3 regions of the Erwinia sp. AC075 genome follow, and region 3 is predicted to be linked to each of the others. Evidence: predicted binding sites of a transcription regulator. Region 3 holds the regulator's gene; each other region holds the start of a gene.
The links. The regulator CRP, encoded in region 3, controls carbon source genes, mostly activating them, when cyclic AMP is high. The targets are predictions, from matches to a motif close to ATGTGANNNNNNTCACAT.
Positions count from the first base shown of each region.

Region 1: azuC (stress response protein AzuC) is a predicted target of CRP. The motif match lies at 5,956-5,973, and genes of this name have one in related genera.
Region 2: yrbN (protein YrbN) is a predicted target of CRP. The motif match lies at 2,021-2,038, and genes of this name have one in related genera.

Region 1 is NZ_CEEDEU010000001.1:4,033,333-4,043,833, forward strand. Features, by position in the region: gene AC0IXH_RS18890 (alpha/beta hydrolase) at 1-942, opposite strand, end outside; gene mgtA (magnesium-translocating P-type ATPase) at 1,626-4,310, shown strand; gene AC0IXH_RS18900 (DUF1158 family protein) at 4,451-4,702, opposite strand; gene mntP (manganese efflux pump MntP) at 5,294-5,863, shown strand; gene azuC (stress response protein AzuC) at 6,049-6,126, shown strand; gene cbpA (curved DNA-binding protein) at 6,468-7,415, shown strand; gene AC0IXH_RS18920 (chaperone modulator CbpM) at 7,412-7,711, shown strand; gene AC0IXH_RS18925 (hypothetical protein) at 7,764-8,108, opposite strand; gene AC0IXH_RS18930 (SgcJ/EcaC family oxidoreductase) at 8,473-8,934, opposite strand; gene AC0IXH_RS18935 (RpiB/LacA/LacB family sugar-phosphate isomerase) at 9,234-9,875, opposite strand; gene kduD (2-dehydro-3-deoxy-D-gluconate 5-dehydrogenase KduD) at 9,922-10,501, opposite strand, start outside.
Region 2 is NZ_CEEDEU010000001.1:4,421,945-4,432,445, forward strand. Features, by position in the region: gene pnp (polyribonucleotide nucleotidyltransferase) at 1-930, shown strand, start outside; gene nlpI (lipoprotein NlpI) at 1,057-1,941, shown strand; gene yrbN (protein YrbN) at 2,045-2,101, shown strand; gene AC0IXH_RS20785 (DEAD/DEAH family ATP-dependent RNA helicase) at 2,118-4,055, shown strand; gene AC0IXH_RS20790 (luciferase-like monooxygenase) at 4,169-5,176, opposite strand; gene AC0IXH_RS20795 (U32 family peptidase) at 5,412-6,290, opposite strand; gene ubiU (ubiquinone anaerobic biosynthesis protein UbiU) at 6,299-7,294, opposite strand; gene ubiT (ubiquinone anaerobic biosynthesis accessory factor UbiT) at 7,500-8,027, shown strand; gene AC0IXH_RS20810 (GNAT family N-acetyltransferase) at 8,021-8,524, shown strand; gene AC0IXH_RS20815 (GIY-YIG nuclease family protein) at 8,511-8,828, opposite strand; gene AC0IXH_RS20820 (YhbP family protein) at 8,902-9,330, shown strand; gene AC0IXH_RS20825 (type 1 glutamine amidotransferase domain-containing protein) at 9,361-9,882, opposite strand; gene AC0IXH_RS20830 (permease) at 10,125-10,501, shown strand, end outside.
Region 3 is NZ_CEEDEU010000001.1:4,254,642-4,265,142, forward strand. Features, by position in the region: gene tsgA (MFS transporter TsgA) at 1-948, opposite strand, end outside; gene ppiA (peptidylprolyl isomerase A) at 1,218-1,790, shown strand; gene AC0IXH_RS19870 (putative adenosine monophosphate-protein transferase Fic) at 1,888-2,448, shown strand; gene AC0IXH_RS19875 (aminodeoxychorismate synthase component II) at 2,482-3,060, shown strand; gene argD (bifunctional acetylornithine/succinyldiaminopimelate transaminase) at 3,142-4,359, shown strand; gene AC0IXH_RS19885 (YccS/YhfK family putative transporter) at 4,427-6,505, opposite strand; gene crp (cAMP-activated global transcriptional regulator CRP) at 6,564-7,196, opposite strand; gene AC0IXH_RS19895 (OsmC family protein) at 7,504-7,914, shown strand; gene AC0IXH_RS19900 (phosphoribulokinase) at 7,954-8,823, opposite strand; gene AC0IXH_RS19905 (creatininase family protein) at 9,002-9,799, shown strand; gene AC0IXH_RS19910 (LysR family transcriptional regulator) at 9,833-10,501, opposite strand, start outside.

The DNA of each region.
Region 1 (10,501 bases), 220 kb from region 3:
ATCCGCCACCGACTGGAAGGTCAGCACCGGCGGCAGTTTAGCCAACCGCTGGCTGGCCTGTTCACGATGCAGCTGGCTCTGCAGGGCGCTGGTAAGCAGCCAGGACTGGCGCGCCGCTTTTACCGGGAAGGAGTTGTATTTGAACGGGTTAAACTCCGGCAGGATGCTCAGCCACGCCGATCGGGCAAAGGCCGGGAAGATCGACGGGATCCCCGCCAGCCCGGCATAGCGGGCGTAGCTGCTGACGCCAATCATCGGCGAGATCAGGATCAGCCGGTCGGGTGCCGGCAGGGTCGGATCGTCCAGCGCATCCAGCGCATATTTCATTGCCAGCGCGCCGCCGTTGGAGAAGCCGACGATATGCAGCGGCGCACCGGGGGGAATGCGTTTTTTCGCTTCCCGCACGGCCAGCCGGGTTGCCGCCATCCAGTCCTGCCACACCACGCTGGTCAGCGCCGCCGGCACCGTGCCGTGGCCGGGTAAACGGATCCCCAGCGCGATATAGCCATGCTGCTGATAGTCCTGAGCGATATGGCGCAGGCTGTAGGGTGAGTCGGTCAGGCCATGCAGCAACACCACCGCGCCACGCGGCGTGCCGGTCGGCATCATGATGTAGGAGCGGTTCCAGTCGGTGGAAAAGTGTTCCGGATTGACCGGGCTGCGCTCCGCATAGCGGTTATAGGTTTCCGGATTGTCGTCCTGCAGCCTGTCGCTGACGTTAATTTTGATGCCGTCGAACAGGTTCTGCTCATTCTTCAGATAGCCCGCCCAGTCGCTGTTATCCATCTGACTGTCGCTCAGCTCCTGCGGTACCCAGGTGTGCCATAGCTGCAAATCTGGCCCGCGTTCCGTTAGCGCCACGCGCAGCCCCAGCAGCACGATCGATACAATGACCACCAGTGTCGCCACGCGTTTAAACCAGATTTTAGTCCGTTGAAGCATTGTCATCCTGTCCTTCTGCCCGAGTCTCCGCTGCAAGTATAGAGCGGATCGGCCTGGGAATGAGACTGTGTTTAAGCAATGTCTTAATGGGAATTTCGCCGCTGTTGATTAATGGTTTAAGAAAAAAACAGCGATTAATCACCGTAAGTTACCATTTATCTTTATGATTATGTTGGGTATTTTTATTTTTACATCGCAATGTGGTGCTAAATTTTGCGGTTTACTTCGGTCCTGACCCGGCCTATAGTGACGGCGATTCACACAACGGAGCCCAAAATTGGACAGTCACCCCTTAAGTAACATCTTAATCTGGTAAGCCAACTCCTTTGTTTGCTTGCCGAAAAACGGCGGGCAATGTTTCACCTCCTTTCAAGGTCGTCGCATCCCCCCTGACTTATCGTAATCAGGTCCAGTGAATACTGGGCGCGGAAGGCTATGCGTTTGATCCCCGATCTTTTGCAGTGCCGCTAAACACACTTTTTCTGATAAAGGATTTTCTGATGAAAGAACCTCCGACCAGCGATGGGCGAAGGCGGCTGCACGGCAGAAGGGGGATAAACACGCACTGATCGTCCCTTCTTCACGCTGTCCTGCCCTCGTCCCGATCCGTACACATTCTGATTAATCCTCATGCGCAGGAGAGATTCCCCGCGCCTGAACAAAAAAAAGAAAGGATCTGGCAGATGAAAATGAACAATGCCAACTTAAACCTTGCCCGCGATCTGGCCATCGCCAGCGCCGCAAAACAGAGCCTGGACAGCACGCTGGCCAGAATGCATACCCAGCGTCAGGGCCTGACCCAGGAAGAGGCCGCCGAGCGCCTCGCCCATTACGGCAAAAACCAGGTGGCGAACGAGAAGGCACCCCATGCCCTTCGCCAGCTCTTTCAGGCGTTTAACAATCCCTTTATCTGGGTGCTGATGGTGCTGGCCGGCATCAGCTTTGTCACCGATTACATTTTGCCGCAGCGCAAAGGTGAAGAAACCGATCTGACCGGCGTGCTGATCATGCTGATGATGGTGATGCTGAGCGGGCTGCTGCGTTTCTGGCAGGAATATCGCACCAATAAAGCCGCCGAAGCGTTGAAGTCAATGGTGCGTACCACCGCGACGGTGATCCGCCGCAGCAGCGCCTCGTCGCAGCCGGTCAGAAGTGAAATTGCCCTGCATGATGTGGTGCCAGGCGACATTATCTTCCTGTCGGCGGGCGACATGATCCCGGCTGACGTGCGGCTGCTCTCCTCCCGCGACCTGTTTGTCAGCCAGGCGGCGCTCAGCGGGGAGGCCATTCCGATTGAGAAATATGACGCGATGGCCAACATCGCCGAGAAAACCGCGACAGGCAGTAGCGACGACGCCGACCTGCTGTCGATGCCCGGCATCTGCCTGATGGGCACCAACGTCGCCAGCGGCACCGCAACCGCCGTGGTGGTGGCGACCGGTGGCGAAACCTGGTTTGGCTCGCTGGCAAAATCAGTGGTGGGTAGCCGTCCGCAAACGGCGTTCGACCGTGGCGTCAACAGCGTTAGCTGGCTGCTGATCCGCTTTATGCTGGTGATGGTGCCGATTGTGTTGTTTATCAACGGCTTTACCAAAGGTGACTGGTCCGATGCGCTGATGTTCGCGCTGGCGGTGGCGGTCGGTCTGACCCCGGAAATGCTGCCGATGATCGTCAGCTCCAACCTGGCGAAAGGGGCGATTGCCATGTCCCGTCGCAAAGTGGTGGTGAAACGGCTGAATGCCATCCAAAACTTCGGTGCAATGGACGTGCTGTGCACCGACAAAACCGGCACGCTGACGCAAGATCGCATCATTCTGGAACAGCATCTGGATGCCCATGGCCGCAATAACGACAAGGTGCTGCAGCTGGCCTGGCTGAACAGCCGCCATCAAAGCGGCATCAAGAACCTGATGGATAAAGCCATCCTCAGCTTCAGCCAGGGAAACCAGGCGGTCGCCGGACTGTGGCGCTACCGTAAAATTGACGAGCTGCCGTTCGACTTTGAGCGTCGCCGCCTGTCGGTGGTGGTCGCCAATGAACACAATCAGCAGCAGCTGATCTGCAAAGGCGCGGTGGATGAGATGCTGGCGGTGGCCAGCTGGTGGCTCGATGGCGGCGAAAAGCGTCCGCTGGATGAAGCCGCACGGCAACAGTGGCGTCAGCAGGCAGAAGAGTGGAATCAGCAGGGCTTCCGCGTGTTGATGCTGGGCGAACGTGAGCTGGGAGACAATCCGCTGACGCTGCCGTTGAGCAAAGCGGACGAGCGTGAGCTGACCATTTGCGGGCTGCTGACCTTCCTCGATCCGCCGAAAGAGAGTGCCGGCGAAGCGATTGCTGCGCTACAGGAAAGCGGCGTGGCGGTGAAGGTGTTGACCGGCGATAACGCGATTATTACCAGCAAAATTTGCCGTGAAGTCGGCCTGAACCCAGGCGTGCCGCTGTGTGGGACCGAGATTGCTCGCCTCAGCGACGATGAGCTTTACCCGCTGGTGGAAGCGCGGACGGTGTTTTGCCGCCTGACACCGCAGCAGAAATCACGCGTGCTGCAGGCGTTGCAGTACAACGGCCACACCGTCGGCTTCCTCGGCGATGGCATCAACGATGCGCCGGCGCTGCGGGATGCGGACATCGGCATTTCGGTGGATACCGCCACGGATATCGCCAAAGAGTCCGCCGATATTATTCTGCTGGAAAAAAATCTGATGGTGCTGGAGCAGGGCGTGATTAAAGGCCGGGAAACCTTCGGCAATATCATTAAGTACCTGAACATGACCGCCAGCTCCAACTTTGGCAACGTGTTTTCAGTGTTGATCGCCAGTGCCTTTATTCCGTTTTTACCGATGCTGGCTATTCATCTGCTGATCCAGAACCTGATGTATGACCTGTCTCAGCTGGCGCTGCCGTGGGACAAAATGGACAAGGAGTTTTTACGCAAACCGCGCAAATGGGACGCGAAAAACATTGGTCGTTTTATGCTGTGGATGGGGCCAACCTCGTCGCTGTTTGATATCACCACCTTTGTGATTATGTGGCACGTGTTCGCCGCTAACAGCGTCGAGCATCAGGCCCTGTTCCAGTCGGGTTGGTTTATTGAAGGGCTGCTGTCGCAAACGCTGGTGGTGCATATGCTGCGCACCCAGAAAATCCCGTTTATTCAGAGCCGTGCGGCGCTGCCGGTGATGATAGCGACCGGGCTGGTGATGGCGTTGGGGATCTATATTCCGTTCTCACCGCTGGGGCACGCGGTCGGTCTGGTGCCGTTGCCATGGTCGTACTTCCCATGGCTGGTCGCCACGCTGTTCGGTTACTGCGTGGTCGCGCAGGCGATGAAACGTGTCTATATCCGCCGCTTCGGCCAGTGGTTCTGAGGAGAAACGCATGAAATACGCTAACGTGGTCACCACCATCGTGCTGTTCTTCGTCGGGCTGCTGATTTTCTCCAGCGGACTGCTGATGATCCTCAGCATGTAATGCAGTCAGGGCGGATCGCCGATCCGCCCTGAATTTTTTAATCCCGTGAGACCTTCACAAACCGCAGGTAAATAAAGCGGATCACAAAATACTCAATCGCCCCCAGCAGCAAAAACCACAGGCAAAACACCAGCGTATACAGCTGGCCGATATCACTGAGATGGAACATCGCCATCAGGCGGTACGTCAGGCTCAGACCAAACCACGGCGCGGGCAACAGCAGGGCGGAGAGCATGCCCAGCATCAGGGTGCTCATCGGCATCAAAAAGGTCAGAAACGGGTTATTCATGGGGCTTCCAGTCGGGTCATCAGCGGCCATTTTCCAGCAAACTCGCTTCAGGTTCAATGCTTACACCGCCAGCGCGCGTTTCACCTCTTCCCGCATCCACTGAATAAAGCTGCTGCGCTTCTGCGAAGGGTGCAGATCCTGCCGCCAGAGCAGGTGAATCGGGCGGCGTCCATTTTGACCCGCTGAGCGAGATGACCATCACCCAGTTTGAAACCGGCAAGGTTTACCGGGTCTGGTAACGCTCAGGGGGCGGATTTGCCGATCTCCGCCCCTTTTCTAAACAAAAGATTCCTCCATTTCCTGCCCGCCTTATCCCTCATTTCTGCTGGCTATTCCCCCAACGGCTTCAGGGATGTGACCGTTAACACAGTAATTCTTTTAGCCTTTTTGATTAAAAATTTACCGCGAAATTAGCATTCGTTAAAAAGTATAGCCAAGGCTATACTCAAATCCCTGATTTTGTTGTCTTTTTTTTTGCGAAACCCCGTGATAGGATGCGCTTCTTGTTGCGCACCCGCGCTTATTTTTTCGCCGGGACCTCTGTTTTTGATGCCTGAAGGCGTCCAGGGCCCTCAAACCGGTATAACTACAATGAACATGTACGCAACAATGATTTTGGCCTTTGGCATGTCGATGGACGCGTTTGCGGCGGCCATCGGTAAAGGTGCCAGCCTGCATCGTCCCTCACTGAAAGAGGCGCTGCGCACCGGCCTGATTTTTGGCGTTATTGAAGCGCTGACCCCGCTGATTGGCTGGGCAGTCGGCATTGCGGCCAGCCGTTACGTTATGCAGTGGGATCACTGGGTGGCCTTCACGCTGCTGTTTGTGCTCGGTGCCCGTATGATTTGGGAAGGGTTCCGCAAAAAAGAATCGGTCGAAGACGCGCCCCAGAGCCACAGCTTCATGTTGCTGGCCACCACTGCGGTGGCAACCAGCCTCGATGCTATGGCTGTGGGCGTTGGCCTGGCCTTCCTGCAGGTGAACATTGTCACCACCGCGCTGGCTATCGGCGCTTCCACCATGGTGATGGCATCAGCAGGTATTTTGCTGGGGCGTTTCCTGGGCCCGGTGATGGGCAAATGGGCAGAGATATTTGGTGGTGTCGTGCTGATCGGTATCGGCAGCAGCATTCTGGTTGAACATTTAGGCCTTTTTGCCTGATTTCCCTCCTCTTTCCCCCTTTGCTCTCGGCGGGCTGCGGCCCGCTTGTTTAACCTTCGTTTAAGTTCACCTTTGCATACTACCCGCCAATTTTGTGATCTGGTTCAAATTTATTTGCCTGAAAAACGCGCTTCTTGTATACTTTTTTTGCGTTTTACTAACAAAAGTTTAATCAGGTAGCCGAAATGAAAAAATTCTTTAAACGCGTGTTGCACAGCTATGTTGAAGCGTTCAAACACGTGCCGCCAGGCGCCATGTCTTAATGGTTTCGGCCAGACACCCTCGATAGCCTCGGTCAGGGACCGACCGGTGGTTATCACTTTCTTCTGTTCTTCACTGCCTTCTACTCTCCCTAAAAAATCTTCTTACGCCTTCTGAACCCGTTCAGCCATCGGGCGATTTGCTGTGCCTGTCGATCGCCGCATTAAACTCTCCACACCCTGTAACGGGATGGTCTGATTTATTTCCCCCATCGCGCATTTACGCCTTACACTCATTAAGTACCGCGTTAAGGGTCACCGTGGGGCCTTATGGCCTCACTTGTTTTCGACGGATTGAACCCGACTTGTCTCAAAATAGTTGTGTGAAAAGAAGGTGTTAATAGATGGAATTTAAAGATTATTACGCCCTGCTGGAGGTTGAACCGACGGCAGATTTGAAAACCATTAAAACGTCGTACCGTCGGCTGGCGCGAAAATACCATCCCGATGTCAGCACCGAAGCCAATGCCGAAACGAAATTTAAAGAGATGGCCGAAGCTTACGAGGTTCTGAAGGACAGCGACAAGCGCGCTGAATACGACAATCTGCGCTTACACCGCGACGATCCCCGCTTCTCACAATCCGCACCGGACTTCGGTGGCGGATTTGGTCAACATTCTCAGGGTAATACCGGTGACTATTCTGACTTCTTCGAATCCATCTTTGGCCGTCAGGGCGGGGGATTCCAGGGGCAGACGCGACGTCATCCACCAAGACGAGGTCAGGATTTGGAAATGGAAGTGCCGATGTTCCTTGAAGAGACGTTGACCGGCGACAGCCGCAACGTCTCCTTCACCCTGCCAGTGCTGGATGAGTTTGGTCGCCAGACGGATGAAATAGCAAAAACCCTGAAGGTGAAAATCCCCGCCGGCGTGGTCGATGGCGAGCGTATTCGCCTGAAAGGCCAGGGCGTGGCGGGCAGCCACGGTGCGGCGAACGGCGATTTGTATCTGGTGATCCGCGTGGCGCCGCATCCGCTGTTTGAAGTCGATGGGCAGAATTTGCAGATTGTGGTGCCGCTGGCTCCGTGGGAAGCCGCGCTGGGCGCGACGATTCAGGTACCAACCTTGACCGGAAAAATTGCGCTGACCATCCCGGCGGGCAGTCAGAACGGCCAGCGGATGCGGGTCAAAGGCAAAGGCCTGGTCAGTAAAAAAGGCAGCGGCGATCTGTTTGCCATTCTGAAAGTGGTGATGCCGGGCAAAGCCGATGAGCAAACGGCAGCCCTGTGGCGTGAGTTAGCGGAGAAGGCCGCCTTCGAGCCGCGCTCAGCATGGGAGAACGCATCATGAGTGAACATGTCCGCTATACCGTGATTGAGATTTGCCGTTCGGTGGATATTTCCCCCGAAGAGCTGACGGAAGTGGTGGGGCTTGGGGTGATCACCCCGCTGGAAGTGACGCCCGGCTGGATTTTCGATTATCACGCGCTGCGTAGCCTGCGCAAAGCACGACAACTGCAGGTTGAGCTTGAGCTGGAGTGGGCGGGTATTGCGATGGCGCTGACGCTGATGGAGAAGGTGGAGCATCTGGAGAAAGAGAACGCCCATCTGAAGCGCCAACTTGAGCGGCTGCTGCACACCCACTAATTTGCCGGCGTAGCGAAGTGTTCAGGGTCGGTTCGTCCGACCCTGATGCGCTTTAATCCTGGCTCTGATACTCGTCCAGCGTGGCGTTCTGACAAGCTTCGGGGCTCTGACGCGCTTCTTTTTTCTGGTTTTCATTCAGGTTCATCCAGGCGGCAATCACCGTTCTGGCTTCATCTTCATCAAACTCAGGCTTTTCCTGCGCGGAAGGCGACTGACCGCGTGCATCCAGCGCCTTCAACTTAGCAATGTAGCTGTCCACGGACCCACTGGTTTTTTCCTGGGTCACTAACGTACACAGATTGGCGATATAGCCCTGAGCCGGATCTTCAGAGTCATCTGCGGCCTGCGCCGCGCCGGTTGCTGCCAGAATGGCGAGCAGCATTAGTGCTTTTTTCATACCTGCTCCTGGTAAAAGGGGTGAAGTTAACGCATCTTCCATCAGGCAGCCTTTAAATTGCAACTGTTTCAGCCTGCTCGCCAGTGTTGATCGGATTGATGACAGAATTTCATTCAGGCTCTTTTAAAGATTCAGGAGCGCACGATGGTGGGTTTTGCCGCTTTGGTGCTGTGCTTCAGCATTGGCCTGGCCCGGGCCACGGTGGGTATCGGTGCAGCATAAAGCCTGAAGCACGCGACGAAACGCTGGAGCGGATTCATTGCTTTCGCCCAGCGTGCGCCTTATTTTCCCCGCGCACCGATTGCCATTGTCGATATATATACATTGGCCTTTATGGCTGGACGGGAATAATCAGATAAAGGGGTTATTTAACCTGTTCTGGCATGGCAGAAGAGTGGTGAGTTGAAATCAACCATTTCTCGCCATTCCAGGCATAGGTAAAGGTATAACGGGCTGCCGCTTTACTGCCGTCTTTAAAGGTAAAGGTATAGGTTCCGGTATCAATCGCTTTATTACAGCCCAGACGAATATTGCGGCTATCAATATGGCCAACCGGTTTTTTCGCTAAAAACTCTTCAAAATAATGAATGCGCTCTTCGTCGCTTAAACGGACCTGATTAGAGAGCGTTAGCAGCAATACCGCGTCCGACAGGTAATTTTCTGAAACGGTTTTCGCATCGCCGGTCTGCAGCGAGGCGTTCCAGCGATCGAACATTGACGCCACTTGTTTCTCGGTCGTTTTAACACAGGCGTTATTTTCCTGGGCAAAGGCCGCAGAAGACGTCAGTACGGCAGCAATAATAAGGACGGTTATTCCAGATTTCATTTGTTTTTTCCCATGATGTTTAACTGAATGCGATTTTTAAAAATGAAAGGTAGCAACCGTTAATTAAACGAGGCATAAACCTGTGGGCGCGGGGAAAGAGGGGAAGCTTGACCTCTGATGTAGATCAATTTTAGGGGTGTTATTTAATCTAACTGGCAGGGAATAATACTTTCCGCAGTAATTATACGCAACATTATTAAAACCATGATGGTGAAATGGCAGTTTACATAATCGTGTTTTTACAGGGTAAAAAAATACCGGCAGCCACCGGATAGTGGCTGCCGGTAATGATGAAATGATTATTGCTGAATCAATTTTCTGACCCAGGCAATAATCTCGGCATCTTTACCGTGTTCAAACAGGCAATGCTGGAAGCGTTTGCCGCCCACGGCGGTTTTCACCAGTTCCGGGTCGATGGCCCGCAGCGTATCGAGGTAGTTCTCCTTGATGACCGCGCTTTTCACCTGGTTCAGAATGCCTGCGTTACGGACCTGAGGCTCTTTACGGTCAAGCGGATAGCCTTCGCCTTTGCGACCGGTGAAGGCTTTCTCAAAGATATAGCGGACGTTCAACTCCGCGCCCCAGCCGAAGCCTTTAGCAAAAGGTAACGACAAGGCGTTGCCGTTATTGATCTGCGCAAACAGGAAGGCGTCCGCCGGATCGATACAGTAGCCGCACACCACGCCTGGATGGATGTTCAGCGACATCAGCGCGCCCTGGCCGGTGCCGCAGCCGGTGACGACAAAATCCACCGCTTTAGCATTCAACAGAATGCTGGCCATGATACCTAAGTGAATATAGGTCAGATGGTGGTCCTGATCGTCCTGCATACCGACGTTAAACACCGCATCTTTGTTTTCTTTAGCGACAGCTTCCAGTTGGGTTAATACCAGCGCATTTTTTCCCGCCTGGCTGTTTTCCATCATCAGTGCAATATTCATATTTACTCCCGTTTAAGGCTTATTCGTTCAAAAAGGGCAGAAAGGGCTAGCGTGCAAGCCAGCCGCCATCCACCGCAAGGGTGTATCCGTTAACGTAGTCAGACGCGTTGGAGGCGAGGAATACCACCGGGCCCATCAGGTCCTCCGGGGCTCCCCAGCGTCCGGCCGGAATGCGATTAAGAATGTCTTTGTTGCGCGTTGGGTCGTCGCGTAACTGCTCGGTGTTATTGGTCGTGATATAGCCGGGTGCCAGCGCGTTGACGTTGATGCCATGCTTCGCCCATTCGTTGGCCAGCTCGCGGGTCAGGCCCATCACCGCGCTCTTCGAGGCGGTATACGACGGCACGCGAACCCCGCCCTGAAAAGAGAGCAGGGACGCGATGTTGATAATTTTTCCGCCGTGGCCCTGTTTAACGAACTGACGGGCGACCAGCTGGGACAAAAAGAACAGCGTCTTGATGTTCACATTCATCACGTCGTCCCAGTCCTGCTCGCTAAAGTCCAGTGCCTCATCGCGGCGGATGATCCCGGCGTTGTTGACCAGAATATCGATCTGCCCCATTTCGCCGACCGCGCGTTCAAGCAGCGACGCCAGTTGATCCTGTTTGCCCAAATCGGCCTTCAGA
Region 2 (10,501 bases), 170 kb from region 3:
CTGGCTAAGCGTGGCGTACTGGCAGTAATGCCTAAAGCTGACGCGTTCCCATACACCGTGCGTGTGGTGTCAGAAATCACTGAATCAAACGGCTCTTCTTCAATGGCTTCCGTCTGTGGTGCTTCACTGGCACTGATGGACGCAGGCGTACCAATCAAAGCAGCCGTAGCCGGTATTGCGATGGGTCTGGTAAAAGAAGGCGAGAACTTTGTGGTTCTGTCTGACATCCTGGGTGACGAAGATCATCTGGGCGACATGGACTTCAAAGTAGCCGGTAGCCGTGAAGGTATCACCGCGCTGCAGATGGACATCAAAATTGAAGGTATCACCCGCGAAATCATGCAGGTGGCTCTGAACCAGGCTAAGGGTGCGCGTCTGCACATTCTGGGCGTGATGGAACAGGCTATCAGCACGCCGCGTGGCGACATCTCTCAGTTCGCACCACGTATTCACACGATTAAAATCAGCCCGGACAAGATCAAAGACGTGATCGGTAAAGGCGGTTCTGTGATTCGTGCGCTGACCGAAGAAACCGGCACCACCATCGAAATCGAAGATGATGGCACGGTGAAAATCGCAGCGACCGACGGTGAGAAAGCGAAATATGCTATCCGTCGTATCGAAGAGATCACTGCAGAAATCGAAGTGGGCCGTATCTACAACGGTAAGGTTACCCGCATCGTTGACTTCGGTGCCTTCGTTGCTATCGGTGGTGGCAAAGAAGGTCTGGTTCACATCTCTCAGATCGCTGATAAGCGTGTAGAGAAAGTGACCGACTATCTGCAGATGGGCCAGGAAGTGCCGGTGAAAGTTCTGGAAGTTGATCGCCAGGGCCGCGTACGTCTGAGCATCAAAGAAGCGACTGAGCAGGCTGCAGAGCCTGAAGCAGCCGTGACTCCAGCAGCGCCTGAAGCTCCTGAAGCAGAATAAAGTCAGACCCTTAAGCTCTCCCTGCGAACAGGGAGAGCGGTATCATCGCGAGGACAGGACGACACCTTGTGCACGGCAGGCGGATGAAAGGATATTCATCCCATTGTTTGTCTTTGGGAGTGGGAAATGAAGCCTTTTTTACGCTGGTGTTTCGTTGCGACAGCTTTAACGCTGGCAGGATGCAGCAACTCGGATTGGCGTAAGAACGAGGTTCTGGCTGTTCCGCTGCAGCCTACGCTGCAACAGGAAGTGATTCTGGCACGTATGGAACAAATTCTTGCCAGTCGATCCCTTAGCGATGATGAACGCGCACAGCTGTTATATGAGCGCGGAGTGTTGTATGATAGTTTAGGTTTGAGAGCACTGGCGCGAAATGATTTTTCATTAGCGTTATCTGTCAGACCTGATATGCCTGAAGTATTCAATTACTTAGGCATATACTTAACGCAGGCAGGCAATTTTGATGCTGCCTATGAAGCGTTCGATTCTGTACTTGAGCTTGATCCAACTTACAATTATGCGCATTTAAACCGCGGTATCGCCTTATACTACGGCGGAAGGTATAAATTAGCGCAAGATGATCTGCTGGCGTTTTATCAAGACGATCCTAACGATCCTTTCCGCAGCTTGTGGCTCTATCTCGATGAAAGAGAGATGGACGCAGACAAGGCTAAAGTAGCGCTTCAACAGCGTTACGACAAAGCGGTCAGAGACCAATGGGGATGGAAAATTGTCGAGTTCTACCTGGGAAATATCAGTGAAAGTACACTGATGGACAGTCTCAAGGCAGACGCAACGGATAACACCTCGCTCGCTGAACATCTCAGTGAAACCAACTTCTATTTAGGTAAACATTACCTAAGTCTGGGGGAGAAGGACGACGCAGAAGCGTTGTTCAAGCTGACGGTCGCAAACAACGTTCACAACTTCGTTGAGCACCGATATGCATTGTTGGAGCTGGCCCTACTCGGCCAGACACAAGACGATTTATCAGAATCTGACCAGCAATAGCTGACGAACTACTATCGCCCTTTTTTCGAAATGTCATCATCTTAGCGGATGAGGGCTTTCTTGTTCGTCGAAACCACTAATTTGAGCCGGTTCACACTTTTTGATGAAAATGACTGAATGTTTTCACGACGAGTTATGTAGACTGGCCGCCGCAATCTAAGAGGCACGTGTACTACATGACTGATATTGAAACCACTTTTGCTGACCTTGGCCTGAACGCCGAACTCCTTGAATCTCTGAACGGTATGGGCTACGTGAAGCCTTCTCCAATCCAGGCTGAGTGTATTCCTCACCTGTTGGCAGGCCGTGATGTTCTGGGTATGGCACAGACCGGTAGCGGAAAAACTGCAGCGTTCTCGCTGCCACTGCTAAACAACATTGATAGCTCCCTGAAAGCACCTCAGATCCTGGTGCTGGCACCAACGCGTGAGTTGGCGGTTCAGGTGGGTGAAGCGATTACCGACTTCTCCAAACACATGAAAGGTCTGAACGTGGTTGCCCTTTACGGCGGCCAGCGTTATGACGTTCAGCTGCGCGCTTTGCGCCAGGGTCCACAAGTTGTTGTGGGTACGCCTGGTCGCCTGCTGGATCACCTGAAGCGTGGCACGTTAGATCTGTCTAACCTGCGCGGCCTGGTGTTGGACGAAGCCGATGAAATGCTGCGTATGGGCTTCATCGAAGACGTTGAAACTATCATGGCTCAGATCCCAGACAATCATCAGACTGCTCTGTTCTCTGCAACCATGCCAGAAGCGATTCGTCGTATTACTAAACGCTTTATGAAAGATCCGCAGGAAGTGCGTATCCAGTCAAGCATGACCACTCGCCCTGATATTTCTCAGAGCTACTGGACGGCTTTTGGTCGTAAGACTGATGCACTGACTCGCTTCCTTGAAGCTGAAGATTTTGATGCTGCTATCATCTTCGTGCGTACCAAAAACGCGACGCTGGAAGTTGCTGAAGCGCTGGAGCGTAGCGGTTACAACAGTGCTGCCCTGAACGGTGACATGAACCAGGCCCTGCGTGAGCAGACTCTGGAACGCCTGAAAGATGGTCGTCTGGACATCCTGATTGCGACCGACGTTGCGGCCCGTGGCCTGGACGTTGAGCGTATCAGCCTGGTGGTAAACTTCGACATCCCTATGGATGCAGAATCTTACGTTCACCGTATCGGCCGTACCGGTCGTGCGGGTCGTGCTGGCCGTGCGCTGTTGTTCGTTGAGAACCGTGAGCGTCGTCTGCTGCGTAACATTGAACGCACCATGAAGCTGACCATTCCAGAAGTTGAACTGCCTAACGCAGAACTGCTGGGTGAGCGTCGTCTGGCTAAGTTCGCCGCTAAAGTTCAGCAACAGCTGGAAAGCAGCGATCTGGAACAGTACCGCGCACTGCTGAGCAAAATGCAGCCTGCAGAAGATGAGCTGGATATCGAAACGCTGGCCGCTGCTCTGCTGAAAATGGCTCAGGGTGAACGTCCTCTGATCGTTCCTGCCGATGCACCTCAGCGTCCTCGTCGTGAGTTCAAAGAGCGTGACGATCGTCGTGGTGACCGTCCAGAGCGTGGTCCTCGTGAAAAAAGTGAAGGTGGCGAGCGTCCAGCCCGTCGCGAACGTCGTGACGTTGGCGATATGGAAGTTTACCGCATTGAAGTTGGCCGCGATGACGGCGTTGAAGTTCGTCACATCGTTGGTGCTATCGCTAACGAAGGCGACATCAGCAGCCGTTACATCGGTAACATCAAACTGTTTGGTACTCACTCAACTATCGAGCTGCCGAAAGGCATGCCGGGTGACATCCTGCAGCACTTCACTCGTACGCGTATTCTGAACAAACCAATGAATATGCAGCTGATTGGCGATGCAGTGCCACACAGCAAAGAGCGTACTGGTGGCGGTGAGCGTCGTGGTCCAGCTCCAGCCCGTGGCGGCTTCGGCGCTGGCAACCGTGAAGGCGGTCGTAGCGATCGTCCTGAAGGTGGTCGTCGCTTCAGCAATGACCGTAACGGTCCAGCTGCTGGTGGTGAGCGTCGTGGCGGCGGTTTCAGCCGTGACGGTGGCAACCGCGGTCCTCGTACCGAAGGTGGCAACGCACCTACTCGTCGTCGTGATGCATAATCACTGACTGACCAATAAAAAAACCAGCCTTCGGGCTGGTTTTTTTTTGCCTGCAATTCGCGGACGCTGCATCAGCGATAAGGGCAGCGAAATCCTGCCCTGCAGCGTGCGGATTACAGCGTGTTATGCGCTTCCATAGCCAGTTCAAACGAGCGCAAACGCGCCTGCTGATTGTGTATCTGACCATTCACCATGATTTCGTCAGCCTGCGTTTCACGGATCAGTGAAGCCAGTCCCTGACGGACTTTATCCAGATCGCCGACAATCGACATACTCAGCGCCTGTTGCACACCGTACTGCTCTGAAGGTGACCACAGGTTATCCATATTCTCAACCGGAGCAGGCAGTGGGCCTGGCTTACCCCGGCGGAGATTGATGAACTGCTGCTGCATCGAGGTGAACATATAGCGGGCATCCCGTTCGCTATCCGCAGCAACCACATTCACGCACACCATCGCATGCGGCTTCTCAAGACGCGCGGACGGCTTAAAGTTTTCACGATAAATATGCAGGGCCTGGAACAACATGTCCGGCGCAAAATGCGACGCAAAGGCAAATGGGATGCCTAGCTGGGCGGAAAGTTGCGCGCTGTATAAACTGGAACCGAGCAGCCAGACCGGAATCTTCAGCCCGAGTCCAGGCACCGGCTGGACGGCGGGTTGCGCGTCTGGCTCCGCATCAAACCAGGCAATCATCTCGGCGACATCAGACGGGAAGTTATCAACATGGCCGCCCATATGACGGCGAAGAGCCATCATCGTGCGTTGATCCGAACCCGGCGCGCGGCCCAGTCCCAGATCGATACGGCCGGGATAAAGCGATTCGAGAGTACCGAACTGCTCGGCGATCACCAGCGGTGAATGGTTTGGCAACATTACGCCGCCAGAGCCCAGACGCAGCGTGGTGGTATTGGCGGCCAGATAGCCAATCAACACCGACGTCGCCGCACTGGCAATGCCGGTCATGTTGTGGTGTTCAGCCAGCCAGTAACGGTTATAACCTGACTTTTCCGCTTGCTGTGCGAGAGCCAGTGAAGAATGAAACGCATCGCGCGCGGTGGCGCCTTGCGGGATCGGCGCCAGATCGAGAACCGAAAGTGGGACATTTTTTTTATCAGACATAGGTGCTCACTTATTCGAAGGGCGTAAGCCAATACAAATATCTATCCTGGACGATTTCTTCTTGAAAGGATTGGCAGTTTGCAGCACTTTTCAGCAGTGCAAGGCCGCGATTAAAAAACCGCCAACCCAATGGCTCGCGCTCAGGACAGGCTAGTCTGACCAGTATCCTCCATCGTTACCCATATTGAACAGCCTTTATTGGTAGTGCGATGATGCGGGCTTGACGCCCGCCGCGTTAGCTGACCAATTCCAGCCCGGCCACTTTCCACCAGTAGCCATTGCACTGCTGGCGGGATATCAAGGTCAGAGGCTGTTTTCCGGTTTCATTATTGCGGAACGCTTCAAGCATCGGCAGGGTATCGCTGCCTTCCGGTGACAGCCGCACAATGTCGACCAGGCCCTGCATCGAAATCAGTTCATTGCCGAGGTTATAGCAGTAGCCGCTCATGGTCTGGATGCCGTTAAGCACAAACACCTGCTGATCTTCCTGCGAGCGCAAGGCTCTGCCCTGGGGATAGTCAATACAGCAGGTCTGACAATCATCTTTCCCGCGGTTTTCCGCTCTGGCCGTAAAGCAGCGGGCGGAATAAGCCAGCGGCAAATGGCCGTAACTCAGCACCTCAACCTCAAACTTATTTCTGATTCCCAGCGCCTCACACTGGGTGAGTAAATTGACCAGCCATTCACGGGAAAGCTCAACCGGCATGCACCAGCGCATCATGCCCATTTTATGCAGCAGGCGCAGGGTCACGGCGTTATAACAATTGAGCGCATGTCCGGCGACGAAAGGCAAACCGGCCTCTGAGGCCATATTCACCGTGCCCATATCGTTAGCTTCGATCAGGAACTCGCCGTTATCAACGTACCTTTTCAGCTCGGTCAGTTCAGAGGGTGATTGCAGCAATGCCAGCGTACTGAGCACCACCTGTTTTCCGCTGCCCGCCAGGTCTTTGGCCATCCCCAGCCAGTCGGCGTGCCTGGTTGCCCGACGCTTGCTGCAAACGGCTTCGCCCAGATAAATAATGTCAGCCGAGCTGGCAGCGGCTGCCTGATAAAAAGCCTGCAACGTCTCTGTTGGCCAGTACCAGAGAACCGGGCCTAGTGCGTATTTCATGCTGATCCTTACTGCCATTCACGGTGATAGGCACCGAGTGTGGTTTGAGTGCCTTCGCTAAGCGAACTTAATGCGGTCATCCAACTTTGTTGTGCGCTGAAATTCTCCGGATCAGCCTTGCAGCGATCGATAGCTTGTCGCCAGATACGCGCGATTTGCGCCACATAGGCCGGACTTCTCTGGCGTCCCTCAATTTTCACTGAGGCGATATTTGCCGACAAAAGGGTGGGAAGCAGCTCGAGGGTATTCAGGCTGGTCGGCTCCTCCATGGCGTGATACGGCACATCGCCCACCTTATAACGGCCCTTACACAGCGTCGGATAACCGGCATTTTGACCGGCGTCGTAACGGTCGATCAGCACTTCATTTAAGCGTGACTCAAGTCCGGCGGAGGTTTGCTGCCAACGGACATATTTCGCCGGTGAGCAGGCACCCACGGTGTTCGGCGATTCGCCTGTCAGATAGGAGGAGAGGTAACAGCGACCTTCAGCCATGATGCACAGGCTGCCAAAGGCAAAGACTTCAAGCGGAACGGTTGTCGCGCGCGCCAGCTGGCGAACCTGATGAATGGACAGCACGCGCGGAAGAACCACCCGTGAAACCGCAAAGTTGCGTTGATAGAACTTAATCGCCTCAGCGTTAGTGGCGGATGCCTGTACCGAAACGTGGCGCTCAATCTGCGGATAGCGCTCGGCGGCGTATTCCAGCATGGCGATATCGGCGAGGATCAGCGAATCGACGCCGGCTTCTGCAGCCATATCCACCGCCCGTTCCCAGCGCTGGTAGCCGTCAGGATGGGCGAAAGTATTGATCGCCACATGCAATTTACGTCTATGCTGATGAACGTAGCGGGACGCTTCCTGCAGACGCTTATCGGTAAAATTGAGCCCGGCAAAATGGCGCGCGTTGGTGTCATCTTTCAAGCCGATATATACGGCATCAGCACCATTCTCTATCGCTGCCTTCAGGGCAGGTAAGTTACCTGCAGGACATAGCAATTCCATATCAAAACATTCCGGATAAACAGAAGAGGCGTTGAGTTTAGTCAGCATGAAGCGGACAATTTTTGATTTAAGGCAGCTAATGGCGTATTGATGGGAAGAGATTTGCCGGCAAATTCCTCAAAGTTCGCTCACTTTGTTGATCCAACTGCCTGATGCGTTTTGTCGATATGGCAAAATAGTCGAAATTTACTCAAAAGGAGTCACGATGGTGTTGAACCCATTTCGCGCTCAATTGGTTCGAAAAGGCCCGCAAATGTTGCGGATCCCGCTACAGTTTGCACCGTTCATGATCAAGAAGCAGATGCTGCAGCAGATCCTGAACTGGCAATTTCACCATGCTTTGGCTGAAGGTGAGTTAAACTTTCTGCAGGGGCGTTGGTTAGGGATTGAGATCCGTGACCTCGGGCTGAGCTGGGCAACGACTGTTGAACAGGGAAAATTACGGGTAGCCGATCGGGTTGAAGCGGACGTCTGGTTTCGCGGCGACGCCAACGATTTGCTACTGGTAGCCGCTCGCAGGTTGGATCCCGATACGCTGTTTTTCCAGCGCCGTTTGGTGATTGAAGGGGATACAGAACTGGGGCTTGAAGTGAAAAATCTGATGGATGCGATTGAGCTTGAATTCATGCCGGCGCCGTTGCGCTTTGGTCTTATGCAACTGGCTGATCTGGTTGAGGCTGGACTGACTGAGGACGCGAATTCCCCAGCGGATCGCGCGGGTGCACCATGTTGATTCGTAGTGAAATAGGAATGGATGCGGCCAGCATAGACAGTTTGTTGCGCCGTTGCTTTGAAACCTCCGCAGAAGCCGAACTGGTTCAGCAACTGCGTGAAGATGGTTTACTCACCCTGGGCGTGGTCGCCACAGATGAGGAAGGCCAGGTACTGGGCTACGCGGCATTCAGTCCGGTAACCTTGAATGGCGAAGATAATCAGTGGGTCGGCCTTGCGCCGCTGGCCGTAGATGCCGATTTTCGCGGGCAGGAACTGGGCAAAAAGCTGATTTACGAAGGGCTGGATACGCTGAACGAGTTTGGCTATGCCGCGGTGGTCGTGCTCGGCGATCCGGCCTACTACGAACGATACGGTTTTGAACCGGCGGCCAGGCATCAGCTTCGTTGCCGCACGCTGGGCGCGGAAGCCGCTTTTCAGGTCTACAAGCTGGCTGATAATGCGTTTACCGGTGCAGAAGGGCATATTGACTATTCGGCGCCCTTTAACCGTTTTTAAGCCCCTCCAGCCAGGCGCCTAATGAGACAGGCTGGTGCTCTACCAGCCTGATCTTCTCCAGCCGCTTCAACTGCTTCACCTGATATTCCAGCCTGGAGGCAGAAGAACGATCCCCGGCCTCACAGTGAAACAGCAGCTCCAGCGGACCTTTCCCGCGTAATGCTTTCGCCCCTTTCCCCGCCTGATGCTGTAAGAAGCGTCTGGCCACGTCATTAGTGATCCCGGTATACAGCATGCCGCTGGCGGTGCGCAGGATATACAGGCGCCAGGGCGCACGCTCACATTCACTCATTATTTCAGTCATCACGATTCCTCTGCCCGCAGCATAGCAAAACCCACGACGAATGTGGCAAAGTAGCGTTTTTCAGGGAGGCCTCATGTCAGCAAGCGAAAACCTTAGCGCGATTAGCCGCTATCTTAAAAAACAACATGTGCTGTCTCTTTGCAGCGGCAATCCCGTGTGGTGTGCCAACTGCTTTTACGTCTATGACGCCGAAAAGGTGGCGTTCTGGTTGATGACGGAAACCGAAACCCGTCACGGTGCGCAAATCGCCCAGGATCCATTGGTGGCCGGCACCATCAATGGACAGCCCAAGTCAGTGTTGCTGATAAAAGGGGTGCAATATTCTGGCAAGATCGCCTTGCTGCAAGGCGAAGAAGAGCTTCATGCCCGCAAAGCCTACATCAGGCGTTTCCCGATCGCGGCAAAAGTCTCCGCACCGTTATGGCAGATAACGCTGGATGAATTGAAGATGACCGACAATGCGTTGGGATTTGGCAAAAAGCTGAGTTGGATCAGAGGATAACAGGCCGGGTGATACCCGGCCTGAGGCCTGTCAGGCCGTTTGGAGCAGACGCAGGGATTCACGGTTAAACGCGGGTAAATCCTCAGGGGTGCGGCTACTAACCAGCGTGTCGTTATCGACGACCACTTCTTTATCGTAGAAATCGGCACCGGCATTTTTCAAATCAATCGCAATGGCCTTCACGGAGGTGATTTTACGGCCGCGGACCGCATCGGCGCTGATAAGCAGCTGTGGGCCATGGCAGATGGCAAATACCGGTTTGCCCAGCGCCACAAACTGTTTGGTGAAGTCAACGAAACGGTCATCGCCTCTCAGGCTGTCCGGCGAATGACCGCCCGGTAACAGCAGCGCATCGAAGTCGCCTGGCTTCACGTCGTCGATAGATTTATCGATCTTCACTTCAGCCTTGCCTTGCTTGCCCTTAACGGTCACGCCGGCTTTTTTCTCAATGGTGATAACCTGATGGCCAGCCTTGATGAAAGCGTCGGCAGGAGAAGTAAATTCTGAGTCTTCAAATTCATCGGTGATCAGTACCGCAATCTTCTTGCTCATGTTTTCCTCCGGTGATTAAAATCATTAACACCCTTAAGTGTGGTTCATCATGCTGAAAAATCAAGCCGGTAAGGGTGAATGCGCTAATTGACCACGGTTAAGGTAGAGGGTAATGCCGGTGAAGCGGTCATTCTGCCCGTGCAGACGAAAATTCAAAACGGAACCCCGATCAAATTGTGGATATTGAATTCTGAGTACTATGCGCTGTCGGGCGTAGCCCGCAGTGATCCGGAGCCTTCGCCATGTCCCATATAACCTCGTCACGCCTTGCCCTTCCTGTGTTTGCCAGGTGGAAACCGCTGCTGTTTTTGGCTGTGGTGGTCATCGGGCTGTGGGTCGTCAAGTGGCAGCCGTATTACCTGAAAGCCTTCCTCGCGGCGGACACGCACAGCATCGGTAAATCCCTGTTGGCCAACCCCAGCGAGCATCCTTTACAGGCCGCCTGGGACTACGCGCAGCTCTATTTTCTTGCGGTATGGAAAGCCGCCGTGCTGGGCGTGATCCTCGGTTCTCTGGTACAGGTACTGATCCCGAGAAACTGGTTATTACGCACGTTAGGGCAGCCCCGTTTTTCCGGCACGCTGTTTGGCACACTGCTTTCCCTGCCAGGCATGATGTG
Region 3 (10,501 bases):
GATGATGGTGGTGTAAATCGCGCTGGAGCAGAAGCCCAGGCTGATCATGATCCACTTCAGCATCGACGCGTCGGTCGAGGTGACAAACCAGTACATCAGTGCGGTCGCCAGCAGGGCCAGCACGGTGACAATGCGCTGCGGATCGAAGAAACGCAGGATGGCGCTGAATGCCCACATGCCGATCATGTACGAGGTCCAGAAGTTACCGACCAGACCGCCGGCCTGACTGATATCCATGCCCATGGTTTTGGTGGCGTACAGCGGTACCCAGCCAATAAAGCCAAGCTGGCCCAGGATATAACAGAGGGCAGCAACGGCGAGCAGCAACACGCCAACACCCCATTTCTCTTTCTCACCCTGCGGCTGGTTTGGGGCTTTCTTGCCAAGCACCGGGAACTCAAAGCACAGCGCCAGCACAAAGATCGCTACGTAGATCACGCCGATACAGGCATACACCCAGTACCACGGCAGCGATCGTGCGAGGATGGCGGCGGCAATAATCGGGAAAATCGTTCCGGCCATGCTGAAGAAGGAGTCGGTAAAAAGCAGGCGCGAACCGCGCTGACGGCCTTCGTACAGATGGGTGATCAGGAAGGTGCCGATCGACATGGTAATGCCGCTGACCACACCCAACACAAACATGCACAGAGAGAAGACGCTCAGACTGTGGCTGTTCATCAGCCCCAGCACCGCCAACACCATCAGCACAAAACCAAAGATCAGCTGGCGCTTCAGCGGAATAATTTCCATCAGCCAGGCATTCAGAAACACCGCAGCGAGGATACCGGCGTTCAGGAAGGTAAAGGTATTACTCATCTGGGCAACAGGTAACTGGAAATAGTCAGCAATATTTTCCAGCACCATCCCGGTCACAATAACCACTGCGCCGGTAAGCGCATAAGAGAAGAAGCTGATCCAGGTAAGCCCGATGCGATCGCGATTAGTCATAATTGGAAACCTGTGAGTCAAAGGGAGTGTGGAGCAGGACGCCCACGGTAAGCGTCGGAAGTGTAACGATAATCGTGATCAGCTTAAATAATTAATGAAACATTTGTTTTCATATTCATGAATAACGTGAGCAAGCTCACGCTTTATCGGGTCTCGCAAGCGATTGCCCGGACAGGTTTCGACGTAAATATAGGTAAAACGCTGGCGCACGGGTAAGCGCCTCTTTACAATCAGTTTTCTTGCCTGTAGCCCTTTGTAAGGAATCTTTCATGTTAAAACGTACTTTGACAGCGGTTGCGACCGTTCTCGCGCTGTCCTCGATCTCCGTATCTGCTCTGGCAGCCAAGGGAGACACGCATGTGATGTTGACCACCTCCGCTGGCAACATTGAGCTGGAACTCAACAATCAGAAAGCCCCGATCTCCACCAAGAACTTCGTTGATTACGTCAACAGTGGTTTTTATAACAACACCACTTTCCACCGCGTGATCCCCGGCTTTATGGTGCAGGGCGGCGGCTTTACTGCGGATATGCAGCAGAAGCCGACCAACGCGCCGATTAAAAACGAAGCCGACAATGGCCTGCTGAACAAGCGCGGCACCATTTCAATGGCCCGTACCGCGGACAAGGACAGTGCCACCAGCCAGTTCTTCCTCAACGTCGCGGACAACGCTTTCCTCGACCATGGCCAGCGTGATTTTGGCTATGCGGTGTTCGGTAAGATTGTGAAAGGCCAGGACGTGGCGGATAAAATCTCTCAGGTTCAGTCGCAGAACGTCGGTCCTTACCAGAATGTTCCGGTGAAACCGGTGGTGATCCTCTCCGCAAAAGTACTGCCTTAATCTCCCGATGGGTGATTGCTGCTTATACTGAGTGCAGGCATCTTGCACGCGGCCGCCCGGCCGCATTAAGCAGCAATCACTTCGTCATGGAGGCAGCATGTCCAAAAAAGTCACCGAGAAACAAAAACACAGCCTTTGGCAGCAACGACTGGAAGCCAATTTCCTCGCCAGTTTTCAGTTAGACGGCACCGCCTTCGATCCCGGCCCTGCTCATCCCGGACTTCCCCATTTGCGGGCGCTTCACCATGCGTTATTTCAGGATGTCCTTGAGGATGCGGGCGAACTGCGCCGCGTTGATATCCAGTTGGGCGATACGCCGTGCTGCCATTTCGAATATATCGAGAAAGAAGGCAATGCGCTGATGCAGTCGCTTGAAGATGAGAATGGCCTGGCCGATTTGCCGCTGGAAACGCTGACCGAACGTCTGGCGTGGTATTACTGCGAACTCACGGTGCTGCATCCGTTCCTGCACGGCAATGGGCGCGCTCAGCGACTGCTGTTTGAGCAGGTGATCATTCAGGCCGGGTTTGATATTCAGTGGAAGAATATGGATGCGGAAAGCTGGCAGGCCGCGAACCAGGCGAGTCTGGACGGGGATCTCAGCTTACTGACCGCCGCGTTTGGCAAAGTGGTAAGCGAACGGCCGGAAAGTGCGTAGAATAGCGCCGTCCTGATCCCGCCCGGAGCCACCATGCTACTGCTTATCGACAACTACGACTCATTTACCTGGAACCTCTACCAGTACTTTTGCGAGTTGGGCGCCGAGGTTGAAGTCCACAGAAATGATCGGATCACCCTTGAGCAGATCGCGGCGCTACAGCCCGAACGTTTGGTGATTTCTCCGGGGCCCTGCACGCCTGACGACGCGGGAATTTCTCTGTCGGCTATCCGCGCCTTCGCCGGAAAGCTGCCGATTCTGGGCGTCTGCCTGGGGCATCAGGCGATTGCCCAGGCGTTTGGCGCGCGCGTGGTGCGGGCGCGCGAAGTGATGCACGGGAAAGTCTCCGCCATTGAACACAACGATGGCGGCGTGTTTGCCGGGCTGAATCATCCGCTCACCGTCACCCGCTACCATTCGTTGATTGTGGAAAACGGCTCGCTGCCCGATGACTTGGAAATCACCGCCTGGACCCTTGCAGACGGGCAACCGGACGAGATTATGGGCTTCCGCCATCGCCATTTGCCGCTGCAGGGCGTGCAGTTCCATCCGGAAAGTATCCTTAGCGAGCAAGGGCATCAGCTGCTGGCGAATTTTCTCGCGCGTAAATAAATTGCCTTTGAGTGATTTATTATGCATATTTTATGATTATAATTTCACTTTCCTGCAACGTTACAAATGATGAGGTAGTCAATGGCAGCGGATAAATTAGCGGTAACGCGGGCGACATTTGATGAAGTGATATTGCCTGTTTATGCACCAGCGCAGTTTGTGCCAGTGAAAGGCAAAGGGAGCCGTGTCTGGGATCAGCAGGGCAAAGAGTACATCGATTTTTCCGGTGGGATTGCGGTCACCGCGCTGGGACATTGCCATCCGGTGCTGGTGGAAGCGTTAAAAACGCAGGGTGAAACCCTCTGGCACACCAGCAATGTGTTCACTAACGAACCCGCACTGCGCCTTGCCAGCAAGCTGATCGCCGCCACCTTCGCCGAGCGCGTGTTCTTCGCAAACTCCGGTGCTGAAGCCAATGAAGCCGCCTTCAAGCTGGCCCGCTATTACGCCTCTAAACGCCATTCGCCGTACAAAAGCAAAATCATCGCTTTCCACAACGGCTTCCATGGCCGCACGCTGTTTACCGTTTCTGTCGGTGGCCAGCCGAAATATTCTGACGGCTTTGGCCCGAAACCTGCCGATATCGTGCATGTGCCGTTCAATGACCTGGATGCGGTCAAAGCGGTAATTGACGATCACACCTGCGCCATCGTGGTTGAGCCGATTCAGGGTGAAGGCGGCGTGATGCCCGCGACCGTTGAATTTATGCAGGGGCTGCGCAAACTCTGTGACGAACATCAGGCGTTGCTGGTACTGGATGAGGTGCAGAGCGGTATGGGTCGCAGCGGCAAGCTGTTCGCCTATGAGCATTATGGCGTGACGCCCGATATCCTCAGCACCGCGAAAGCGCTGGGCGGCGGTTTCCCGGTCAGTGCGATGCTGACCACCAACGAAATTGCCTCCACCATGTCGCCTGGCGTGCACGGCACCACCTACGGCGGAAATCCGCTGGCCTGTGCCATTGCCGAAGCCGCGCTGGATATCATCAATACCGAAGCGGTGTTGAGCGGGGTGGAAACGCGTCGTGAGCAGTTTGTCACCGCGCTGAAAGCGCTGGACGCGAAACTGGATCTGTTCAGCGACATTCGCGGTAAAGGGCTACTGATTGGTGCGGCGTTGAAGCCACAACATGCGGGCAAAGCGCGCGATATTCTGAATGCCGCCGCCGCTGAAGGGGTGATGATCCTGAATGCCGGTACCGATGTGATCCGCTTTGCGCCATCGTTGGTGATTGAGCCGACCGACATTGAAGAAGGCATGGCGCGCTTCGCCAAAGCTGTCGAAAAAGTCCTGTCTTAACCGACAAAAACGGGAGCTGAGTGGCTCAGCTCCCGATCCACGCCTGCCGTTCTCCGCACCTTTCAGCTTACGTCGACTTCCTTAACCGTCGGGACAACCAGCGCCCATGATGCGGTCGCGCGCTCCACGCCAGTGACGAGATGGTGTGCATCACGCTGAGGTGCCCCAGGATCCGCTTCACATGCCTTTCCAGGATGGTCACCGGCCCCTGATTCAACTCCATCTGCGTATCCAGCACGTTCGCTTCTGAGCTCGGCCCGTCATACTCCAGCCGCTGTTGGCAACGCTGCAACGCAACCTCACAGGCCTGCAGATAACGCTCCGCCAGCGACGAGGTCAGCATGGTGTGTTCCCGCGCCAGCGTGGTCATGGCATTGATATGCTCGACGATAAACTGGCTGTGCGTCACCCACAGTTTCATATCCGCCAGATAGCTGGGATCAAAGCCTGGCTCCTGCATCGACTGATTGAGCGAGTTGAACAGGGCGTTGTGCGCCTGATTAACGCGGATACGCTGATAGGCCAGCTTCACCGGGTCCTGTTCATTCCCCAGCAATAACCGCAGCGCATCCTGATAGGTTTCCAGCGCGTCATGCGCATTCTGCCGCAGCAACCCGCTTTGCCATTGCGGCCACAACCAGATGGTGCCGCCGAAGGCAATCAGGCAACCCATCAGCGTATCCAGTAAACGCGGCAGCAGGAAGTCTGCGCCGTTAAGCGAGAGCAGCTGCAACGAATACACTGCGGTGACCGTAAAGCCAATCATCGCAAAGCCGTAGAATTTACGGATAAACAGGTAGCTGATAAGGGTGATGGCTAACATCACCAGCAGCACGATGGATTCGGGTGCCTGCAGGCGCAAGGTCACCGCGGCAATCACCAGCCCGGCCAGCGTGCCCAGCGCACGGTGCTGGATGCGGACGCGCGTTGCGCTGTAACCGTTCTGGCTGACAAACATGACCGTCATCAGGATCCAGTAGGGTTTGGGCAGATTAAAGAACAGCGCCAGCGAACTGGCAAATGTGAGCATCACCGCGAAGCGGGCGGCGGTGCGCAAGGCGGCCGATTTCAGCGACAAATAGCTTCTGATGGCCGGCAGCAGCGGCAGTCGGCGCTGCCGGTCAGCCATCAAATCGCGCTGATAAAGGGGACGCTGGGTACGCAGCACCCGACCAATCCGGCTGAAGTGGTAATAGCAGAAGGTGCCCACCGGGTTATCCGGATTCTGCCGTGAGATCTTCTCCAGCGCCTGAAGCTGCTTATCCATGGTGAAGCGCTCGGGCAGCTTGTGGTAAAGGATATCGTCGGCCAGTTCACGCAGCCTGGCGGCGATGGTCTGCGCGTTCCAGCGGATCACCGCTTCGGCATGGCTTTGCTCCACCAGCTTTTGCACTTCTTCCGGCTGATGCAGGCTGACGGAGATGTGCTCCTGCAAATCCAGCGCGATTTGAAACGCGCGGGTCAGCCGCTTGTGGTGATTGTTGTTGGTAGCTGACAGCATATGCATCTGCTGATAGCAGGTGGTGATCAGGTCGACCGCTTTTTGCTGACGCGCCAGCAGCGGAGGCAGGGCTTTCTCCGGATCGGTGAGTTTGGTCAGCAGGGTGTATTTCGCTTCGCAGTAACCCGCCAGCTCGCGATAGAGCAGGCTTAAGGTTTCCCGCAGCGGTTGCTCTTTCCACAGCCAGAACCAGACCCAGTTGAACACGCCGTACCAGATGGTGCCGAGCACGTAGAGCATCGGCGGTTCCCACACCGGCATGCGTCCTGCCAGGCTAAGGGTGAAGATTGCGGCTATCAGCGAGCCGGGCAGCAGGCGGCCATGCAGCGGGCTGATTTCACCGGTGACGCCCAGCAGCATCGCCATCGAAAACAGGATCACGGGCAGGGGAACGTGGTGACCGGCAAGATACTGGATCAGGAAACTGCTGAAGGCGAACAGGCTTCCGCCAACGATCAGGCGTTTGAAAAAGCGCTTATGAGGAGTATCAAGGCCAGCGAGGTTGCAACAGGCAGGGACTAAGGAAAACAGCAACCCTTTTTGCAAGTCGCCCAGTAGCCATCCCATCGCTACCGGTAAACAGAGCACCAGCGTCTGGCGCAATGCGTAGTTGATCTCCGGGTGATAAATCAGTCGACGCCACATCACTCCACACCAAATAAAAAGGCGCAACACCAGGTGTTGCGCCGTGGATCAGAGCCGATTAGCGAGTGCCGTAGACAACGATAGTTTTACCGTGTGCCGAGATCAGGTTCTGATCTTCCAGCATCTTCAAAATGCGTCCCACTGTTTCACGAGAACAGCCAACGATTTGCCCAATTTCCTGGCGGGTGATCTTGATCTGCATCCCATCCGGGTGCGTCATGGCGTCCGGTTGTTTTGCCAGGTTCAGCAAGGTCTGCGCGATGCGACCCGTCACATCGAGGAAAGCTAAATTGCCCACTTTCTCAGAAGTGACCTGCAAGCGATTCGCCATCTGTGCAGACAGGCGCATCAGAATGTCAGGGTTAACCTGGATCAGCTGACGGAATTTTTTGTAAGAGATTTCAGCCACTTCACAGGCTGTCTTCGCGCGTACCCACGCGCTACGCTCCTGACCTTCTTCAAACAGGCCAAGCTCGCCAATAAAGTCGCCCTGATTGAGGTAAGACAGGATCATCTCTTTGCCTTCTTCATCCTTGATAAGCACCGCTACTGAACCTTTGACGATATAGTAGAGGGTTTCTGCCTTTTCACCCTGATGAATCAGCGTGCTCTTGGATGGATACTTATGAATATGGCAATGAGACAGGAACCATTCAAGTGTCGGGTCTGTTTGCGGTTTGCCGAGAACCATTCGCTGTTATCCTCTGTTGTAATCGTGCCTAAATACAGGGGCAGAGTTCCCTGCCAGGCGTTGAAATAGTCAAGCGTTTCCCATCAGGAAATTTATTCGGGCCTCTGTTAAAAGCCTGGCTCGTTATGCGATTCGTTTCGTCGTGCCTGTAGAGTACTGACGAAAATATTACAGCTTTGTTTGTAGCACAGCTTTCAACGAGTGTCTTGTGTTGTCTCGCTTCAGCATAGTGCGAAAATTGCCGCATTGCCGTTTTTCTGCCTAAAGCGTAATCTGGCGATAACTGAATGAATTAGAGGAAATTGTTATGCAGGCTCGAGTCAAGTGGGTTGAAGGGTTAACGTTTTTGGGAGAATCCTCATCCGGGCATCAGGTTCTGATGGACGGAAATGCGGGCGATAAAGCCCCGAGCCCGATGGAGATGGTGTTGATGGCCGCGGGCGGATGCAGCGCAATCGACGTGGTTTCCATTCTGCAGAAGGGCCGCCACGACGTAAAGGATTGCGAAGTGAAGCTCAGCTCCGAACGCCGTGAAGAGGCCCCGCGCCTGTTCACCCACATCAATCTGCACTTTATCGTCACCGGCGTGGCCTTAGGCGATAAAGCGGTGTCGCGTGCCGTCGATCTCTCCGCGGAGAAATATTGCTCGGTGGCACTGATGCTGGGCAAGGGCGTGGAAATCACCCACAGCTATGAAGTGATTGAGTTACCGGCGTAAGTCATCCCATCGCCGCCCTAAGCCCCGTGCCCGCGGGGCTTACTCTATTTTCTTACCCTGGATCAGACGCTTCACCAGCGGCCCCATAATCAGCTCCATCGCCAGCCCCATCTTGCCGCCCGGCACCACCAGCGTATTAATGTGCGAGATAAAGGATCCCTGCAGCATCGACAGCAAATACGGGAAGTCGATATCTTCCAGCGCCTGGAAATGGATCACCACAAAGCTTTCATCCAGCGACGGGATACCGCGCGCCGCGAACGGGTTAGAGGTATCCACCGTCGGCACACGCTGGAAGTTAATGTGCGTGCGGGAGAACTGCGGCGTAATAAAGTTGATGTAATCCTCCATGGATCGCACCACCGAATCCATCACCGCTTCGCGTGAGTGGCCGCGTTCGCTGGTATCGCGCACCAGTTTCTGGATCCACTCCAGGTTCACGATCGGTACCACGCCAACCAGCAAATCAACCTGCTGCGAGACATTGTTCTGCGGCGTCACCACGCCGCCATGCAGCCCTTCATAAAACAGCACGTCGGTCGGTTCCGGCAGGGGTTGCCACGGCGTAAAGGTTCCCGGAACCTGATTCCAGGGGACCGCTTCATCATAGGTGTGCAGATATTTGCGGGATTTGCCGCTGCCTGACCGGCCATATTCCGCGAAGGTCTGTTCGAGCAGGGCGAAGTCATTGGCTTCCGGGCCGAAATAGCTGATATGGCGGCCCATATCGCGCGCTTTTCGGATCGCCATATCCATTTCAGGACGGGTATAACGGTGAAAGCTGTCGCCTTCGACTTCGGCGGCATGCAGATTCAGCTGCTGGAAAATTTTTCTGAAGGCCAGGCTGGTGGTGGTGGTTCCCGCCCCGCTGGAGCCGGTGACGGCAATAACCGGATGTTTGGCTGACATGCGCATACCTCCCTGAGTAAAGTCACATCGATCACGCATTGGTACCATGTTTCGCGCACGGGTGTCATCTTTGCCACTCTCTGATGCCAAAAAAGCAACGCTGCGCCGCATTTTTGCTGCTTCAATTCGGCCACGAATATCCGCAGACTGACAAAAATGATGCAGGAGAAGGTGCCAGATGAATATGCCGTCGTCACGCTGGTGGTGGGATCTTTCCACCCGAGAATTCAGTGAGCTGGACATGGATAAAGTGATCGCGGTGCTGCCGATTGGCGCCGTCGAGCAGCATGGTCCGCACCTGCCGGTCCGGGTGGATGCCGCCATCAACGCGGGCATTATTGCGCGCGCGGTCGAGTTAATGCCGGCGGATTTGCCGGTACTGATCCTCCCGGCGCTGCCGGTGGGGAAATCCGATGAGCACCTCAATTTTCCCGGCACCTTAACCCTTCCTTATGAGGTGTTGGGTAAAGTCTGGTTTGAGGTGGCGAAAAGCGCCTGGCGTGCCGGGATCCGTAAACTGATTTTCTGGAATTCCCATGGTGGGCAACCGCAGCTGATGGAAATCGTCTGTCGCCAGCTGCGCATCGAACTCGATCTGTTTGCGGTCGGCGCCAGCTGGTTCCGCACCATTGATTCTTCCGACCTGTTTAGCGCGGAGGAGTTACAGCACGGCATTCACGGCGGGGAATCCGAAACCAGCGTGATGCTGCATCTGCACCCGGATTTGGTGCAGATGGACTATGCGCAGAACTTTGTTTCCGCCTCGGTGGCGCTGGCGGAAACGGGCGGTATTCTGACCCCGGAAGGCGGCGTCGGCTTTGGCTGGATGGCGGAAGATCTGCATCCGTCCGGCACCACCGGCAATGCGGCGGCGGCAGATGCTGAACGCGGTAAGATTGAAACCGATCGGGCGGCTGAGGCCCTGATCCGGCTGATTGAGGAAGTGCAGGCTTATCAACCTCCTTTCCAGCGCTAAAGGTCCACGGGCGTTGTCTTCGCGGCAACGCCGTTACGCCATCTGTCCCATCATCACTTTGATGGTTTCTGCCAGCACGCTGCCGATCGCGCTGGTGCCCCGGTCGTGACCAATCAGCATCAGCGTTTGTGCCTGCTGCGACAGTTCACGTACCGGGATATACATCAAACGCCCGCTGCGCAGATCGAATTCGATATCAAACGGCGTTAAAAAGGTCAGCGCCTGATCGAACATCGCCGCCTGGCGCATCACTTCGATTGAGTTGGTTTCAATTACCGGATGCACGGTGACCATCGCCCGGGCAAACAGCTCATTCAGATACGGGCGGATCACCATCGACTTATCGGCAATCACCAGCGGATGAGGCACGCAGTCGCTGAGCCTCAGGCTGGTTTTATCGGCCAGCGGATGGCCGGGAGCAACCACTGCGCCCAGTCTGCCGACGGCGCTGCCCAGCATGCGCAACGAGGGCGGCAGGTCAAAATCGAACCCCAGCCCGAGGTCGGCCTCACCGGATCCCACCGCGGCGGTAATGTCATCGCCGGTGGTCATCTGCCGGAGGATCAGTTTCACCCGCGGATTTGCCCGGCGAAATTCAGCGGCCATTCGCGGGATCAAATTGGCGGCCAGCCCGCTCATCATCGCCACCGTCACTTCGCCTCGCCGTAATCCCTTCAGCTCTTCAATCTTAATCTGCGCCCA